DNA from 2 places in the Cyclobacterium sp. 10D3-21 genome. Region 2 is predicted to be linked to the other one. Evidence: riboswitches for the same ligand, from Rfam matches in the RefSeq annotation. Region 2 holds a riboswitch; the other holds the start of a gene.

Region 1 (8,239 bases), 2.9 Mb from region 2:
GGCAGAGGCTGCCTGGGAAATCTGGAACAAATAATATAAAATACGAGGAGTCTTCCCTTATGGAAACCTTCAAATTGAACAAAAAATAACCCCACAGGCATTGCCCGTGGGGTTATTTTTTAATACTATTCTATCCACTCGCTCAAGAGGGATCCAAAATATTTTTTATCCTTTCCAAACTGTCTTCCAGATGGATTTTACTCATGGTGTCTGAAGTTCCAGGAAGTGCTCGGGTTATTTCTCCTTGAATTACGTTTAAAGAAGCTCTTGCCACTGAACGGATATCCGACTGAGATGCATTTATCAAGGAAGCTGATCTTCCGCTGGCATCTTTTGTCATTAGCTCTTCCAGTTTCTCTATATGCGCTCGCTGTAGACTCCTTCTGTTAACATCAATGGCCTCACCTGTGGTAAGCTCTACCCAAATCCCTTTTCTTAGATCAGTCATCAGTTGCAACAAGCTATACGCTTCAGAACCGTTAAAGGCTTGATTTTCGATCACCCTTCCTAATCTTCCCCAATCCAAAATCGCATTCAAAGTACCTACTTGAATTTTCCTGATCCTGTCCAGGACCCCAAAATCTTGAATTTTGTTGGTAATATTGTTGTCTATCAGCCAATCCTGCGTCGTAAAAAGCTCCTTTTGGATAAATTCCATGGCTTCCTTCTGCTTGTCTTTGTCTACATGGGTATAAACATCTTCCTTTTGACCGATCGCTTTATAAACCTCATATACGCCTCCAATATTGGTCTTTACATGCCCCATGTACCGGTTGTATTGGGTTAAAACTTGTACATATAGCTCACTAAGGTCCTCATAATCCTTGTAGGGCTTGTCCAATCCACCGGTCCATTCGATTAGGTTTGGAAGGATACGTTTTAGGTTTTGGATGCCATAAGCTGAGGCCTTCATTGCATCATCTCCTAAATCTTCGCTTTGCCCACTAGGGTCATAAGTATTGCCCTGTCTGCCGTAGCGGTAGATAGGGTCTCCATTCTTGGCAACTATCCAGGAATCTAAAATCGCCTGCTCATCTTCCGGCGTTTCGGCTTCAAGTATTGGCCTATATCCCCAGGAAATAGCAAATTTATCATAAAGGCCTACCTCAGGAAACAAGTGAACACCTTTGTCTTCTGGCTGGGCAATATAGTTAAAACGTGCATAATCCATAAGAGATGGAGCGGTACCATACTTTGCTGTGAAAGTGGCTGAACGCAAAGAATCCACAGGGTAAGCAAAGGAAGATGCAAAGTTATGCGGCAAACCAAGGGTATGTCCCACTTCATGTGAAGAAACAAAACGGATCAACCTTCCCATAACTTCATCTTCAAACTGCATCAATCTTGACTCCGGATTGATTGCTGCCGTTTGTACAAAAAACCAATTGCGCAACAGGTTCATTACATTGTGGTACCAACCAATATCAGATTCTATAATTTCTCCAGAACGTGGATCTGATACGTGAGGGCCATAAGCATTCTGAATATTGGAAGCAAAATACCTGATCACCGAATACCTGGCATCTTCTGGATTCCAATCCGGATCCTCCTCCGGACTTGGGGCTTCCTTCGCTGTGATGGCATTTTTAAATCCAGCTTCTTCAAAAGCTGCATTCCAATCCTCCACCCCTGCTATGAGGTAAGGCACCCATTGTGATGGTGTAGCAGGATCTATATAATAAACGATTTGTTTTTTGGGTTCTACCAATTCACCTGCCTTGAATTTCTCCAGGTCTTCTTCCTTTACCTCTAGCCTCCAGCGGTCAAGGTAGACCCTTTTACTTGCTTTATGCGCATCCAACCCATAGTCTGTTACCCTGGTAGTGAACCAACCAATTCTACGGTCTGCCAGCCTTTGCTTCATAGGCTCTTCAGGCAGCAATACCATGCTGCTGTTCATCTCTATGGTAATAAGCCCTGTAGCACTATTAGAGGGCGCTTCAGACGCGGCATAGGTCAACACATACCTTGCCTCAATATTGGTCGGGTAAGGGCTAATCCTTTCTATATAAGACCTGTCGGTATCCAAACGGCTTACCTTATACCCTTTTCTTCGCCTTTGTTGCAAGCCCAAGGCCTGTACGTCCTTAGAAAAAAGGTCAGATACTTCTATCAACCAACCTTTGCCATCCTTGCCTTTGGCTTCAATGTCAAACCGGTACAAGATAGGTTCCAAATTGGAGTTTTTTACAGCCTGATAGATTGGAAGCGAATCTGCGGCAGTATTGGCATAGGAAACCACTTTTAGCAATATGTTCTTGTCCTTCTTTTCCCACCGAAGCAGCTGTGTATTGGTGCGCTCTCCACCATAACCTATACCATTGGCTGTTTTGGCGATAGTGGTAACCATGAGCATTTCCTTTCCTAGCATTGCTTCAGGAATTTCATAATAGTATTTTTCATCTACCTTGTGAACGGTAAAAAGACCCGGCTTGGTTTGGGTGCTGTCTTTGATAATATCCTCATAGGATTTCAATCCATCCTTGTTCTTCACCGGCTTTTTTTCCGGAACCTTGACTTCTTGCTCATCCTTTTTTTTCTTACTTCGCTGAGCTTCTGCCAAATCCGGAGAAATTAGATTCAGGCTAAAACTTACTAACAGCAAAATCAAAAAGCTTGCTTTTGACTTTAACATAGGGGTTCAATTAATTAAGTTAGGAATACATAGAGAACCAAAATTAAAATTTTAATTCGTAAACTTGGTAAAAGCCAGCGCCTAAATCAAATTGGACACGAACCATTGCAAGTTCAAGTTGTTAATAAAATACATGGATGATAATCAAATTACAATCATTGGAGGAGGGCTTTCCGGCCTTATTTCTGCCTATCTCTTGGCAAAGGAGGGCAAAAGTGTTCTTGTAATCGAAAAAAAAAGTTATCCTTTTCACAGGGTCTGTGGAGAATACATTTCCAATGAAGTCAGGGAGTTTTTAATTCAAAAGGATTTATTTCCATTCACCTTTGAACCCGCAGAAATCAATACTTTCAGGCTTAGTGCCGTCAATGGAGTCATGGCTGAAGTCCCATTGGGATTGGGTGGATTTGGAATCAGCCGGTACAACCTCGATCATTTTTTATACCAAAAATGTCAAAAAGTCGGGGTAAAGTTTCTTTTGAAAACCCAGGCGGCAACAGTTGATTACAAGTCAGACCAGAAGCTATTTGAAGTGAGCACCAATGAAGGGCACTTACTGACTTCCCCAATCGTGCTTGCCGCTTATGGGAAAAGATCCAAAATAGACAAGTACCTTAACCGAAGTTACCTAAAGCACCGAAGTCCTTATGTGGGCATCAAATACCATATTAAAATAGCCTATGAAGAAAATATGGTGGCGCTTCACAATTATGATGGTGGCTACCTTGGGATCAATAAAATCGAGAATGGCCAGTTTAACCTCTGCTACTTGGGAAGTAGAGAACAATTAAAGACAGCAGGGAATATCCAAAGCATGGAAAAGCAATATTTATTTAAAAATCCTCATATAAAAGAAATATATAGTAAGGCAGAATTTTTATGGGAAAGGCCTGAGGTAATCAATGAGATCAGTTTCGCCACCAAATCTCCTGTAGAAAACCAAGTCCTTATGATTGGAGACGCAGCCGGTATGATTACACCTTTGTGCGGCAATGGAATGGCAATCGCTATTCATACAGGAAAACTGGCAGCTGATGCCATTCTCCAGCATAGGAAATTAGAAATGATTCAAAAAGAATACACAAAAGACTGGAACCAGTATTTTTACAGCCGGTTGCGAACTGGAAGAGCCGTGCAAAGGCTATTCGGCGCACCTTTTGTTTCAAACCTTGCTGTGAATGTGATCAAAAAATCTCCTTATCTGGCAAAAAAACTCATTCTTCAAACCCATGGAAACCCTATAAAATAAAAAGGCTCCCAAGTTTAAGCCAGGGAGCCTTTTCAATAAAATTTGAATACGAAAGGTTATTTCTATTCTTTGAAATATCAAAAACGAATAGCTACACCAGCCATAAAGCTGGTTCCTGCCATTGGGTAATAATAGTTTTCTGCCACACGCTCCATGCCCTGTCCTTCGCTGGAAGGAACGAAATAACCAAAAGTGTATCCGTTTGGCTCATAGAGGTTATTGAATAAATTATTAACCTTGCCGGAAAACACCATTTCTTTTACAAACCCTGGTTTCCAGGAATAAACAAATCTCAAGTCAGAAGTCCAGTAAGCATCCAGGCTCCTTGCTTCTTGTTGCGCATTGTCCAAAAATTGTTGGCCTACATACTTGTTGAGCAAACTGACTTCCAGGTTTTTTATTGGCCTGAAGTCTATAATGGCACTAGCTACAATGTCAGGAGAAAAAGCAATGTCTGTATTGGTATAAATAATGCTTTCCTGCCCTGTAAAATCCCAGTTCTCGTCATACACATCGCTGTACTCAGTATAGGTATCGATCTTGTTTTGACTAAAAGCGATGTTGCCTCCGAGCGTCCAAAGAGGGGAGAGCACTACCGCACCGTCAAGTTCTATTCCTGCCCGATAACTACTGGCAACATTTTCCCGGATATAAGCCCCTACATCATTCAATTGGCCAGTAAGCACCAATTGATCCTTATAGCCCAAATAGTACAGATTCGCATTGTACTGGTATTTGGAGGTCTTTACCCTAATTCCCGCCTCTACATTATTTAGTCTCTCAGGTCTTGGGATCTCTGATATTGGAGAATCTGTGAAATCACTCCTTACAGGCTCCCTGTTGGCAACCGCATAAGAAGCGTATAGGGTTTTTCCAGTACCCGTTTCATAGGACAAGCCAAGTTTAGGGTTGAAGAAAGTGTAGGATTGATTGCCACTAACGTTTCTTTGATCGCTATTCTTACCATCAAAAGAATAGTCAATCCCTCTTACTTGCATGTCTGCAAACAAGTACAATCTTTCCTTTACCTCATAGGTGGCTTTTAGGTACACGTTCCTATCATCCTTTACAGCCACATTGTTGTAATATTGGTCTCTAATATTGATATCCCCAGTGTTTCCCATCCAGATGATTTCACCGAAGTGGTCTCCATCATATCGGTTGGCGCCACCACCCAGGATAGCGTCTAATCTTCCGTTGGTTGAAACGTAATTCAGGGAAAATACAGCCCCATAAAAGTCATTGTCCAACCATCTTCTTCGAATAATATCGGTACTGGTAATTACCTGATCACCTATTTCAATTGGGTCAAAACCATAATCCTCCAGGTCATCATCTCCCTTAAATTGTTCATAGTATCCTTGTCCGGCAGTATAATGCAAAGCAAAATTAGCTTTCAGATTATCCGCCCATGTTCCAGCATAGATAAACTGGTAATGGTTTTGTTGGTAATTGTCGGTCTCATTTTCATAGGTATAGCCATTGAAAGTCCGATCGGTTTCAAGTAGATTTTCGGGCACTCCATTCCAGGCCTGGTAAGTTTGTTCTGCCCCAGCAAAGATATTTACCTTAAACACATGATTGTCCCCATAATAGCCTCCGGATACAAAGTAAGATTTCAGGTCAGAAAAAGCCCTGTCTATGTACCCATCAGAAGTGACTTGAGAAAGACGGGCGTCCACTGCCCATTTGTCATTGATCAATCCTGTACCGGCTTTGATGGTATGCTTCCGGGTATTAAAGGAGCCATAGGAATTGTCCGTTTCTGCGTAAGCTTCTTCCTTTTTGGTGTCGGTCTGAATATTAAGGCTGGCCCCAAAAGTAGCTGCACCATTGGTGGAAGTACCTACCCCACGTTGAATTTGAATGTTATCCACTGAGGAGGCAAAGTCGGGCATATTCACCCAAAAGACACCATGAGATTCGGCATCATTAAGCGGTATTCCATTGACGGTGACATTGATCCTGGTTTGATCTGTTCCCCGGATCCGCATACCCGTGTAGCCTACGCCTGTTCCTGCATCAGAATGCGTAACAATGGATGGGGTATAATTTAGCAGAAGAGGCAAGTCCTGCCCCAGATTGTCTTTCCCAATGGTTTCCTTACTAATCACTTGAAAGGTAGTGGGAGTAGTCTCCGATGCTCTTGTTCCTGAAACAATAAATTCTTCAGTGGTAAGGGTGGTTGAGTTTAAGACAATTAGTAGATCTTCTCGTTGAGGAAGTGGGATATTTACCGTTTTGGTGGTATAGCCTACAAAAGAAATGCGTAATGTTGCCGCTTTCTGGTTCAGATTATTTATCTGAAAGGCTCCATTTTGATCACTTACAGCACCTTTCTGGGTACCTTCCAAATACACGGTAGCACCTGGAAGAGGTAAGTCATTTTCAGCATCCTTTATAATTCCCCGGATGCTATTTTGGGCAATAGACAATTGACACAGCAATAAAAATATTGCTGAAAAACAAATACGAATCATGTTAATAAATTATTCTGGTTAAACATAGCAGAAATGAGGGGACAATTCTACTTTAGTTGTTTACCCAATAGCATTACGTACGATTAGCTATTTCACATTTCCCTTCGCCGGCATTATCCGGATCAGGTGATATGGGTATGATCTCAGCCCGTTATATTAAGGCACCCCTAATGATCTTGCCACAAATGTAGCTGGTATTATTTAAAATGACAAACTTTCACCTTATGCTCAGGCGTTCCCCAATCCCTTCAAATGGCGGAAATGGGAAATAAAAGCCCTTCTCAATTGTTGATGTTCAAGGTATTGAATATTGTAATCCTTGCAGGTTTGTTTGATGATTTTACTCAAAGCAGGATAATGAATATGCGAGACTTTAGGAAACAGGTGGTGCTCTATTTGAAAATTTAAGCCTCCCAAAAACCAAGTAAGTGTTTTGTAGCCAGTAGCAAAATTGGCAGTCGTTCTTATCTGATGAATCATCCATTCGTCTTCCAGACAATTGGACGCAGGCTCAGGAACAGGGAAGGCAGTTTCTTCCAGGCTGTGTGCCAATTGGAAAACAAGTGTCAGCACAAGCCCTGCAAATAGGCCATACACAAGAAAACCTACTAACCATGGGCCCCATCCAACCATGTAAATGGGTATGGCTACAAAAAGAACCAAATGAAGCGCCTTGAAACCCCAAAAACTGATATGATCAGACAGTTTCATTTTTTGAATAGGCACGATTCCTACCTTTCCGGTAACATACTTTTTATAATCTGTGAAAAATACCCAATAGAGATACAATAGGGAATAGGTGAAAATAAAATAATAGTGTTGAAATTGGTGTATTTTGAATTTCTTTTGACTTGGAGAAAGGCGCAAAAATGGCCTGGCGTTCAGGTCATCATCTACGCCATCTACGTTGGTAAAAGAGTGGTGAACAACATTGTGTTTGGTCTTCCACATGAAAACATTCGCCCCCAGAAAATTAATGGACATCCCTGCCAGGGTATTGACCCAAGGCCGGTCACTAAAACTACCATGCGCGCCATCATGCATTACATTAAAGCCTATAAAAGCAGTTAATGCGCCCAAAACTAAGCATTCAAACAATCCTAAAATCCAATGAGGGGTAAAAAACACAAGGTGGATGTATAACAATACAAATGCCGCCACAATGATTCCTGCTTTTATAAATAGTTGGGAATTTCCTGAACGAGCAATATTTTGAGCTTTAAAATATTCGCTCACCCTTAATTTCACAACTTGATTGAAATTGATTTTAGGTCTGGAGAATTTTGGCGTCGCCATATATTGATTATAGGTAAATGATTTAGGATAATACTACTTGGCTTAAGCAAATTAGAGAAAAAAGATTGGGGGTGTATACTTTAAAGGTACCACATTAATCTGACATTTTCAATTCAAAAGATAGGCTATTGATCAAATGCATCATGTCTGTTTTGATATATTCAATGATAGGAGCCAAAGAGTCGTTCTTAACCGCTGTCTGAAAATACAACGCTCCTCTAAGAAAATGTTGTGTTGAATCTGTAACAAAAAATTGAAATTGGGTGGGCACATCTCCGGTCAATTCAGAGACGAAACCAGTGTAGCCCTTGGGTGTTAGTAACACGGCTTCATCGATACCATAAGCCTTCACCTGATGCTTAAAAGTAAGACTCATCGCATCATTTAAATAGGTCTTAAATAAAGCATTATTCTCATTGATGGGTTTATAAGTCAGGTGAACCCTGGCATCAAAATCAGTATAGTGAACGTTGACCCACGTTTTTTCCTGCAGGTTAAATGAATCGCGTTCTATTTGAGAATGAACGGAATATTCAAAATTATAGGGCAGTTCTTTATCTAAAGAAACAAAATCCCGCA
Region 2 (8,239 bases):
CAAGGAGGGAACTGCTTCACTAAATAAACCTAATTTTAACAGCAAGTATTAAAATCGAACTGATGTTAATCGAAAGAAGCCTGTAGGGCTTCACCAATAATAGCCACGGGTGAAAACCCGTGGACGGCCAATTCCACATCTATTCCTCAACCCCGATAGCGGGTTGAACAAGACTTCACATCACAAGCCTTATCCAATCATAGATTTGGGCTGTTAGGTCCTGAAGCTACTTTAAAGTTGCCACGAAATTTGCAAATAAATACCAGGAACAATTTTATTTAAAATGTAATAATCTGAGTTCAAGCCAGGATGATAAAAGAATCCTCATTCCGAGACCTATCATTTTCGAAACGCAGAAATCCAGATGAAAATATCCAATGCAGCACTCCAGAGGAGTGCAATCTTTGTAGCCCTAGGTTAGCCGACGCAGGAGGTGCGACCCAGGGTGTAAATGAGTTGGCATTTGTAAGGCATAAGCCTCCAGTAAGCTCAATAGTGAAACAGGCTTTTCGCTAATGCCAGTGGCCCCTTAACCCTGAATTTTAAAATCTGTTATCGGTAGGTTTTGCAGGGGCTTTGCGTAGAGAAGGTCGAAGGAATCTCCAACGTTATGAGATTGCCACACCCTTTTCCTACACAACCCCTCCCCAAAAAAGGGTTCGCAATGACGTTCTGGTGGTTCATTACCCGCCAATTCCTCATTCCGAGAATTAACATTTTAAAAACGCAGAAATCCAGATGAAAATATCCAATGCAGCACTCCAGCGGAGTGCAATCTTTGTAGCCCTGGGTTAGCCGACGCAGGAGGTGCAACCCAGGGTGTAAATGAGTTGGCATTTGTAAGGCATTAGCCTCCTGTAAGCTCAATAGTGAAACAGGCTTTTCGCTAATGCCAGTGGCCCCTTAACCCTGAATTTTAAAATCTGTTATCGGTAGGTTTTGCAGGGGCTTTGCGTAGAGAAAGTCGAAGGAATCTCCAACGTTATGAGATTGCCACACCCTTTTCCTATACAACCCCTCCCCAAAAAAGGGTTCGCAATGACGTTCTGGTGGTTCATTACCCGCCAATTCCTCATTCCGAGAATTAACATTTTAAAAACGCAGAAATCCAGATGAAAATATCCAATGCAGCACTCCAGAGGAGTGCAATCTTTGTAGCCCTGGGTTAGCCGACGCAGGAGGTGCGACCCGGGGTGTAAATGAGTTGGCATTTATTGGGCATTACCCTCCTGTAAGCTCAATAGTGAAACAGGCTTTTCGCTAATGCCAGTGGCCCTTTAACCCTGAATTTTAAAATCTGTTATCAGTAGGTTTTGCAGGGGCTTTGCGTAGAGAAAGTCGAAGGAATCTCCAACGTTATGAGATTGCCACACCCTTTTCCTATACAACCCCTCCCCAAAAAAGGGTTCGCAATGACGTTCTGGTGGTTCATTACCCGCCAATTCCTCATTCCGAGAATTAACATTTTAAAAACGCAGAAATCCAGATGACAATATCCAATGCAGCACTCCAGCGGAGTGCAATCTTTGTAGCCCTGGGTTAGCCGACGCAGGAGGTGCGACCCGGGGTGTAAATGAGTTGGCATTTATTGGGCATTAGCCTCCTGTAAGCTCAATAGTGAAACAGGCTTTTCGCTAATGCCAGTGGCTCCTTAACCCTGAATTTTAAAATCTGTCATTCCGAGATTTAGAGAGGGCTTTAAGTGAAGAAAGCTGTGAAAATCCACATCAAGACAAGTCTGATATTGGTGAGGGTTGCGAAAAAATCTCCCTTGCCCCCTTTAAAAGAAAGGGGGACTCTCCTTATCTGCTTTTTCTGTGTCTATTTCAAGGAGGGAACTGCTTCACTAAATAAACCTAATTTTACCAGCAAGTATTAAAATCGAACTGATGTTAATCGAAAGAAGCCTGTAGGGCTTCACCAATAATAGCCACGGGTGAAAACCCGTCGACGGCCAATTCCACATCTATTCCTCAACCCCGATAGCGGGTTGAACAAGACTCTACATCACAAGCCTTATCCAATTATAGATTTGGGTTGTTAGGTCCTGAAGCTACTTTCAAATTCACAAACAGTGAAATTTAACAAAGGATTAAGAATCTTGAATTCGTTCTAAAAAGGCATTTTTAAAGGTTTTTCCTCCAAAAAAGGCTTGCTGCACTTCCCAATCCTTAAAGCGTGGAAATGCTTTCTCCACCCGTTCCCTATACCAGGGCTCCACAGAAAGCCCCCAATGAGGAATGGCACCAAAGTCCAGCAATTCTCTCTCCAAACGCCTGAACAAAGGCAAGCTTCCGGTCACACCTTTTACACTTACCAGTTCAATCATACAGGTATCGTGCTGGTTCATCATGGATAAATGGGCATCGCATTGTTTGACAAACCGCAAAGAAAAAGGCGCTGCCAAAAGGTGGTGGTAAGGTTGGGCTTCTTCACAGACTTTAATAATTAGATCTACTGCATCAAATACCTTTTCCAACGGAAATCCAAATTCTACTGCATAGCCATAGAATTTCAGTTCTCCCAACCCCTGGTCCAGCACAAAACGAGACTCATCTTCAAAGCCTCCTCCTTCATCCCCACGGTGGTCTACGAGTCTGTGAATGGAATTGTTGGTCATTGCTGGAATGGCCTGATGGTTTTTATTGAACACCCAAGGAGAGAGTCTACCAGAAATCGCTATTCCTGAGATAAAGGAGGAAATATAATTCCTTTCCCTTCCCGCTTGTTCCCTATTTGACTTTTCACTGTAATCCCTTGTGGTCACCAAACATTTTCTTTGTTTCCCATCTTCTGTTTCGGCAGTCATGTCCCGATAGGGATTGATCAAAACTTCAAAATGACGGTGGGCATTGATGAATGTATGCACATCCTCTTTTTGCATCTCTGCTTTAAGCTCTTCCCAATTGTAGCTAATCCGCTCTTCAAAAAGCCTGTAATTGGGTTGGGCTTCTAAGATCATAGAAAATACAATCCCCACGGAACCAATACCCACCATTACCGCATTGAATTTCTCATCGTCCTGAATCAATTCAATTCCGTACTTTTTAACTTGATCATCTTTATTAAATTCAACAGGGTCAGTTATCCCATCCTTAGGTTCTACTCTAAAAATCATTCCCCCTTTGCCCACAATGGTCATTGATTTGGCAAAAACAGATACGGGACCAATTCCAATTCCTGACCCATGCGTAGAGGTGGCAATCGCTCCGCTTATAGACTGAATACTTGAGCCACCCTGATTGATCAGTGCCAAACCATGCTTTGTCAAAGCTTGTATCAAATGCCTGATTTTTGTTCCACCCCCCGTTTCAAAAAGGAAATGCTTTTCCACAGATTTTTTATTGCAAAAATTCACTTCTACATCAAAACCATCCTTGTATTCCTTTTTTATCCACTCCTTGGCAGGCCGCTGGGTCATGTTCATGTTTTGGGTGCAAACCAAAAAATCTTCACATTGGGCTACTGCCGTAAGCGCATGTCCAGAACCTACTGCCCTCACTTTTCTATTTTCTTTCTCAGCATTCTTCACCATTTCACTCACATCCAACAAGCCCTTAAAATCATACCATTTGCAGGATTCATCATCGGAAGTGAAATTCTCATAGTCCCCATTTCCAGGCACAAAAAACTTTAGCGGTTCAGAAAAATGATTGCCATACCAATTGCTCCACTTCCGTCTGAGTGGCTTCTCCTTCTCGAAAAAATCATCCTTGGTCAGCTCCTTGTCAAGAGATAAAATCACACGCTCATGTTCTGCCATTTTTTTATTCAATTGGCCCTCAATTAACCTTCTTATAAACCTTGGTGTAACCACAAAATTGATAACATTAACCCAGCGATTTCTTTTCGTTCTGGAACAATGATGGGTTAGGGTATCGTCCAACACTTCAATATGAGACGGAACATTCTTTCTATTAAAAACTACCTGAACCAATAATCCAAAAAGCACCCAAGAGACTACTGTATTACCTTTCTTCCAGGTAATAAATTTCGTTAATGCGGACATGTATCTAATCTTCTATTTTAAAAACCATTAAACAACTACCTAATTTATCGAAAATATTAAAAACCCACATGATTTATGCTTTATTAATTTCAATTTAAAAACAGTCTTAGTATTGCCATTGGAAATACTGCTTGCTTTACATGGGTTATTCGATATCTTTGTGGCTGTAAAATATGCACGGGGTGCTTGACAAAAGTCAGGCTGAGAAAATACCCGGAACCTGATTTGGATAATGCCAACGTAGGGATGCAAGCCAGATTTCCTTTTGTAATTTGAAGCTACATTCCACTGGTTTTGTTCGGTCGAATGTTTTTTTTATAAACGAATTACAAAATGGAAATAGAAAAGCAAAAAATGGGGCTGATCCCTCAGCAACAGCGAAACTGGCAAAACAGACCTGAATGGTTTTTCAACAGAGACCATACAGATACCTATGAACTTTGGTATGAAGGCCGCTACAAAAGAGCTGAGGTGTGGCAGAAAAAAATAATGGAACAGTTGGTAACCAAGGACAAAAGGGTGAAAACCCTATTGGAATTTGGCTGTGGCACGACAAGGTTTACCAGGTGGTGGAAAGAAATAGGCATAGAATCTACTGGAGGAGACATCTCTCCTTTAATGCTATCTCAGGCCATCCATTTGTTTGATGGGGATCTGGTAATGGCCGATTCTCACCACATGCCCTTCAAAGACAATACTTTTGATTCCCTTGCCTTTATCACCACTTTTGAATACTACAAAGACCCGGTCAAGGTGATCCGTGAAGCGGCCAGGGTTGGCAAATATGGTATTGCGATGGGAATGATGAACAAGAACTCTCCCAAAGTCCTTCGTCGTCGGGTGCAACAAGCTTTTGGAAAGAACCCTTTTTATGTCACCGCAACATTTTACACGCCCAAACACCTTATCAAGATTATAGAGGAGGCCTTGGAAGGAAGAGATTATACCATTACCTGGTCTTGTACCGGTTTACCTAAATGGTTTCCTGTACAGCAATGGAACATGCCTTATGGTGATTTCTTTGGCCTTTATGTGCAATTTAACGATGTTCAATAAATGAGCGAAAAAGCCGGAAAGATTGATGAAAGATTATTGGGTGATTTTATAACCTCCAATTGTGGGACACCCAATGAAAAGGTACTCGTTGGGCCTGGATTCGGCATTGACGTATCCATTGTAGAATTGGCAGGAGGACAGGCCATGGCCCTCACCAGTGATCCGCTTTCCTTAATTCAAACGCTTGGATTACAGGAATCCGCGTGGTTATCCGTTCATTTAATGGCCAACGACATGGCCACCACAGGTTTTGCCCCCCAATTTGGCCAATTTGTACTGAACCTTCCTGCTACTTTAAGCCAGGCTGATTTCAAAATTTATTGGCAATATGTGCACGAGTATTGTGCTGCTTTGGGCGTTGCCATCACTGGAGGCCATACCGGTTTTGTCGAAGGACAAAATTCTACTATCGCAGGAGGAGGCACATTTATATGCATCGCCCCAAAAGACCAAATGCTAGCCACCCCCAAAGCCCAAGCTGGTGACTGTATTTTGGTAACAAAAGGAGCAGCCATCTCGTCTGCTGCTATTTTGGCCATGAGTTTTCCGAAAACAGTAAGCAACAAACTCGGAAAAGAGGTATATCAAGGAGCTTCGGATTCATTTTACCAAACAAGTTCTATCAAAGATGCAATAACAGCTAGAGGAAATGCAGCTGAAAACAGTGTCACTGCCATGCATGATGTCACCGAAGGTGGCGTATTGGGCGCAATCTATGAGTTGGCTAGTGCAGCCAACTGTGGGGCTGTCATTGAAGAGGACTTGATACCCGTTGGAGCAATACAGGAAGCCGTTTGTCGCCTTTTCTCGCTGGATCCTTTGCAATGCATTGGAGCAGGTTCCATGCTGATTACTTGCAAAAAAGACCAGGTAGAGAAAATAAAAAGTCGCTTGGCGAATGAAAATATTGCCTGTACTGAAGTTGGCCAGTTAACTGCTGCCGAGGAAGGCATTTCAATCTTCAAACAAGGAGAAAAAACGCCAATGATTTATCAATCTGTAGACCCTTACTGGGAGGCTTTTTTTAGTGCATATAAAAACGGATGGCAATGAAAAAACTAAACTTACAAGCAGATAAAAGTATTTACCTGGTCATTGATCCTTCTGACAAGCCTGAGGCTGTGCTTTTTCCTATTTTGGAACAGTTGTTTACTTTCCCTCTTGCTGCTGTGCAAATTTGGGATCATTTTGGAGAAGGACAGGATGCAGTCGCATTTACAAGTAAAGTCGTGGAATTGGCAGCTGCTTATGACTTCCCGATTTTGGTAAACAATAGATGGGATTTACTTCAAGTAAAAGATGTAGACGGCATCCATTTGGACAGCATCCCTTCGGATTTATCTTCCATCAGTGAATTTTCGGCAAAAAATCACTTGGTAGGACTGACTGTAAACAATGACCTGGACTTGATCCGACAGGCAGACAAACTTGGGATGGATTATGTATCCTTTTGCTCAGTTTATCCTACCAAGACCACACAACATTGTGATTTGGTAAGCTTCGATGTAATCAGAGAAGCAGGAAAAATCACGGACATGCCCTTATTTTTGGCTGGAGGAATCAAGATGGAAAACCTTCCTGAGCTTCAATCGCTGCCCCACTCAGGGATAGCTTTAATTTCAGGAGTGATGCAAAATCAGAACCCCGTCAGCGCCTTACAAAAATATTTTAATTCATTACAATCAAAATAACGATGAGATTATCCACAATTGATAAATTATGTTGCCCATTTGATAAAGCCGATCTGGAGTTGACCAGTATAACAGAAGATACAGAGAAAAGAATTCTGGAAGGCTGGCTACACTGCAAAGAATGCAAAAGAATCTACCCGATAGTAAAGGGTTTACCCATTATGAATCCGGATGAATACAGAGAAGTTGATTTAGAAAAACCATTGCTTGAAAAATGGAGCAAACACCTTGAAGGGAAAACGGTCAGCAATTTTCGTTTAATCGAAGCCGGAAAAGATATTAACCCTAAATAATTTTACCCAGATTGTGTAATGCCCAATGCATTGCATGATCTGTTGTTTGTTATTTTAATCAAAAAACCATGTTTGATTGAAATAACAAACATTTTGGATATGACCAAAAGAAAACAAACCCTTTTTCCCAAACACCTGAAAATTTTGGAACAGATGGGAGAAAGCATAAAACGCGCACGAAAAAGAAGAAAGCTTACAACCTTGCAAGTCGCAGAAGGGCGGATATTGTAACTTAATTTTTATATTGAAGGGCAGAAAAACTCCTGTTTAAAAATTATATGCGATTAAAAAGACCTAGAATTCGGCGGAAGATTTTATTTACACTGGAAAGACAGTTGGTAAAAGGTGCTCAATACCAGCTTTTGGTAGTTGCAGCTTTGATAGGCATGATTTCCATTTTTGGGGGCTTATTAGTGATACCCACTGATACACCCAATCAATCCTTAGGTGAGGCGGTCTGGTGGGCATTCCTCAGACTTACCGACCCTGGTTACCTTGGAGATGATCAAGGCAATTGGCGCCGTTTTATCTCTACCCTACTTACAATAGCAGGATATGTGATATTTTTGGGTTCTTTGGTAGCCATTATCACTACCTGGATGAACAGGAAGATTCGTCATTTGGAGCAAGGGCTTACCCCTGTAACGGCCAACAACCATATCGTCATTCTGGGTTGGTCCAATAGAACGATTCATATTGCCGCGGAAATTTTTCAATCCTCTGGGAGATTGAAAAGAATGTTTGAAAAATTCAACATTAAAAAACTAAAACTGATTGTCCTTTCCGAGGAGGTAGGTCCCTTTCAAATGCAGGAATTGAAGGACAACCCGATGATTGGTCGCCGTGCACACGAAATTATTTTGCGCACAGGAGTGGCTATAGACAGGGAGCATTTACGAAGGGTGGATGCGCTAAATGCCGCCGTCATTATTATTCCAAGTTTGGCCTATGACCGAAAAGAACTGATTAATCCAGATGTGGAAACCATTAAATGCCTGCTTTCATTAAATGCTGAAGCCAGGCAGTTTAACTTCACCACCCTCCCCTATGTAATTGCCGAAATCCAGGATGATCATAAAATAAACGCTGCAATCAGGTCTTATAGTGGGCCTCTGGAGATCATTGGTAGCAATGCAATAATTAGTCGCCTGATGGCGCAAAACATCCGTCACCCGGGACTTTCACAAGTG

The links. A riboswitch is a leader RNA that binds a small molecule or an ion and turns the genes downstream of it on or off. The one in region 2 is predicted to bind thiamine pyrophosphate.
Region 1: another riboswitch for thiamine pyrophosphate. It lies ahead of AC0L7T_RS02605 (TonB-dependent receptor); the one in region 2 lies ahead of AC0L7T_RS18640 (class I SAM-dependent methyltransferase).

What each region holds. Positions count from the first base shown of each region.
Region 1 covers NZ_CM147924.1:578,834-587,072, reverse strand. Annotated here, with positions in the region: gene AC0L7T_RS02620 (shikimate dehydrogenase family protein) at 1-34, shown strand, start outside; gene AC0L7T_RS02615 (zinc-dependent metalloprotease) at 143-2,635, opposite strand; gene AC0L7T_RS02610 (NAD(P)/FAD-dependent oxidoreductase) at 2,769-3,884, shown strand; gene AC0L7T_RS02605 (TonB-dependent receptor) at 3,962-6,364, opposite strand; TPP riboswitch at 6,447-6,543, opposite strand; gene AC0L7T_RS02600 (fatty acid desaturase family protein) at 6,593-7,660, opposite strand; gene gldD (gliding motility lipoprotein GldD) at 7,755-8,239, opposite strand, start outside.
Region 2 covers NZ_CM147924.1:4,819,327-4,827,565, forward strand. Annotated here, with positions in the region: gene AC0L7T_RS18635 (D-arabinono-1,4-lactone oxidase) at 2,093-4,009, opposite strand; TPP riboswitch at 4,178-4,273, shown strand; gene AC0L7T_RS18640 (class I SAM-dependent methyltransferase) at 4,343-5,065, shown strand; gene AC0L7T_RS18645 (AIR synthase-related protein) at 5,066-6,118, shown strand; gene AC0L7T_RS18650 (thiamine phosphate synthase) at 6,115-6,756, shown strand; gene AC0L7T_RS18655 (Trm112 family protein) at 6,759-7,049, shown strand; gene AC0L7T_RS18660 (CASTOR/POLLUX-related putative ion channel) at 7,328-8,239, shown strand, end outside.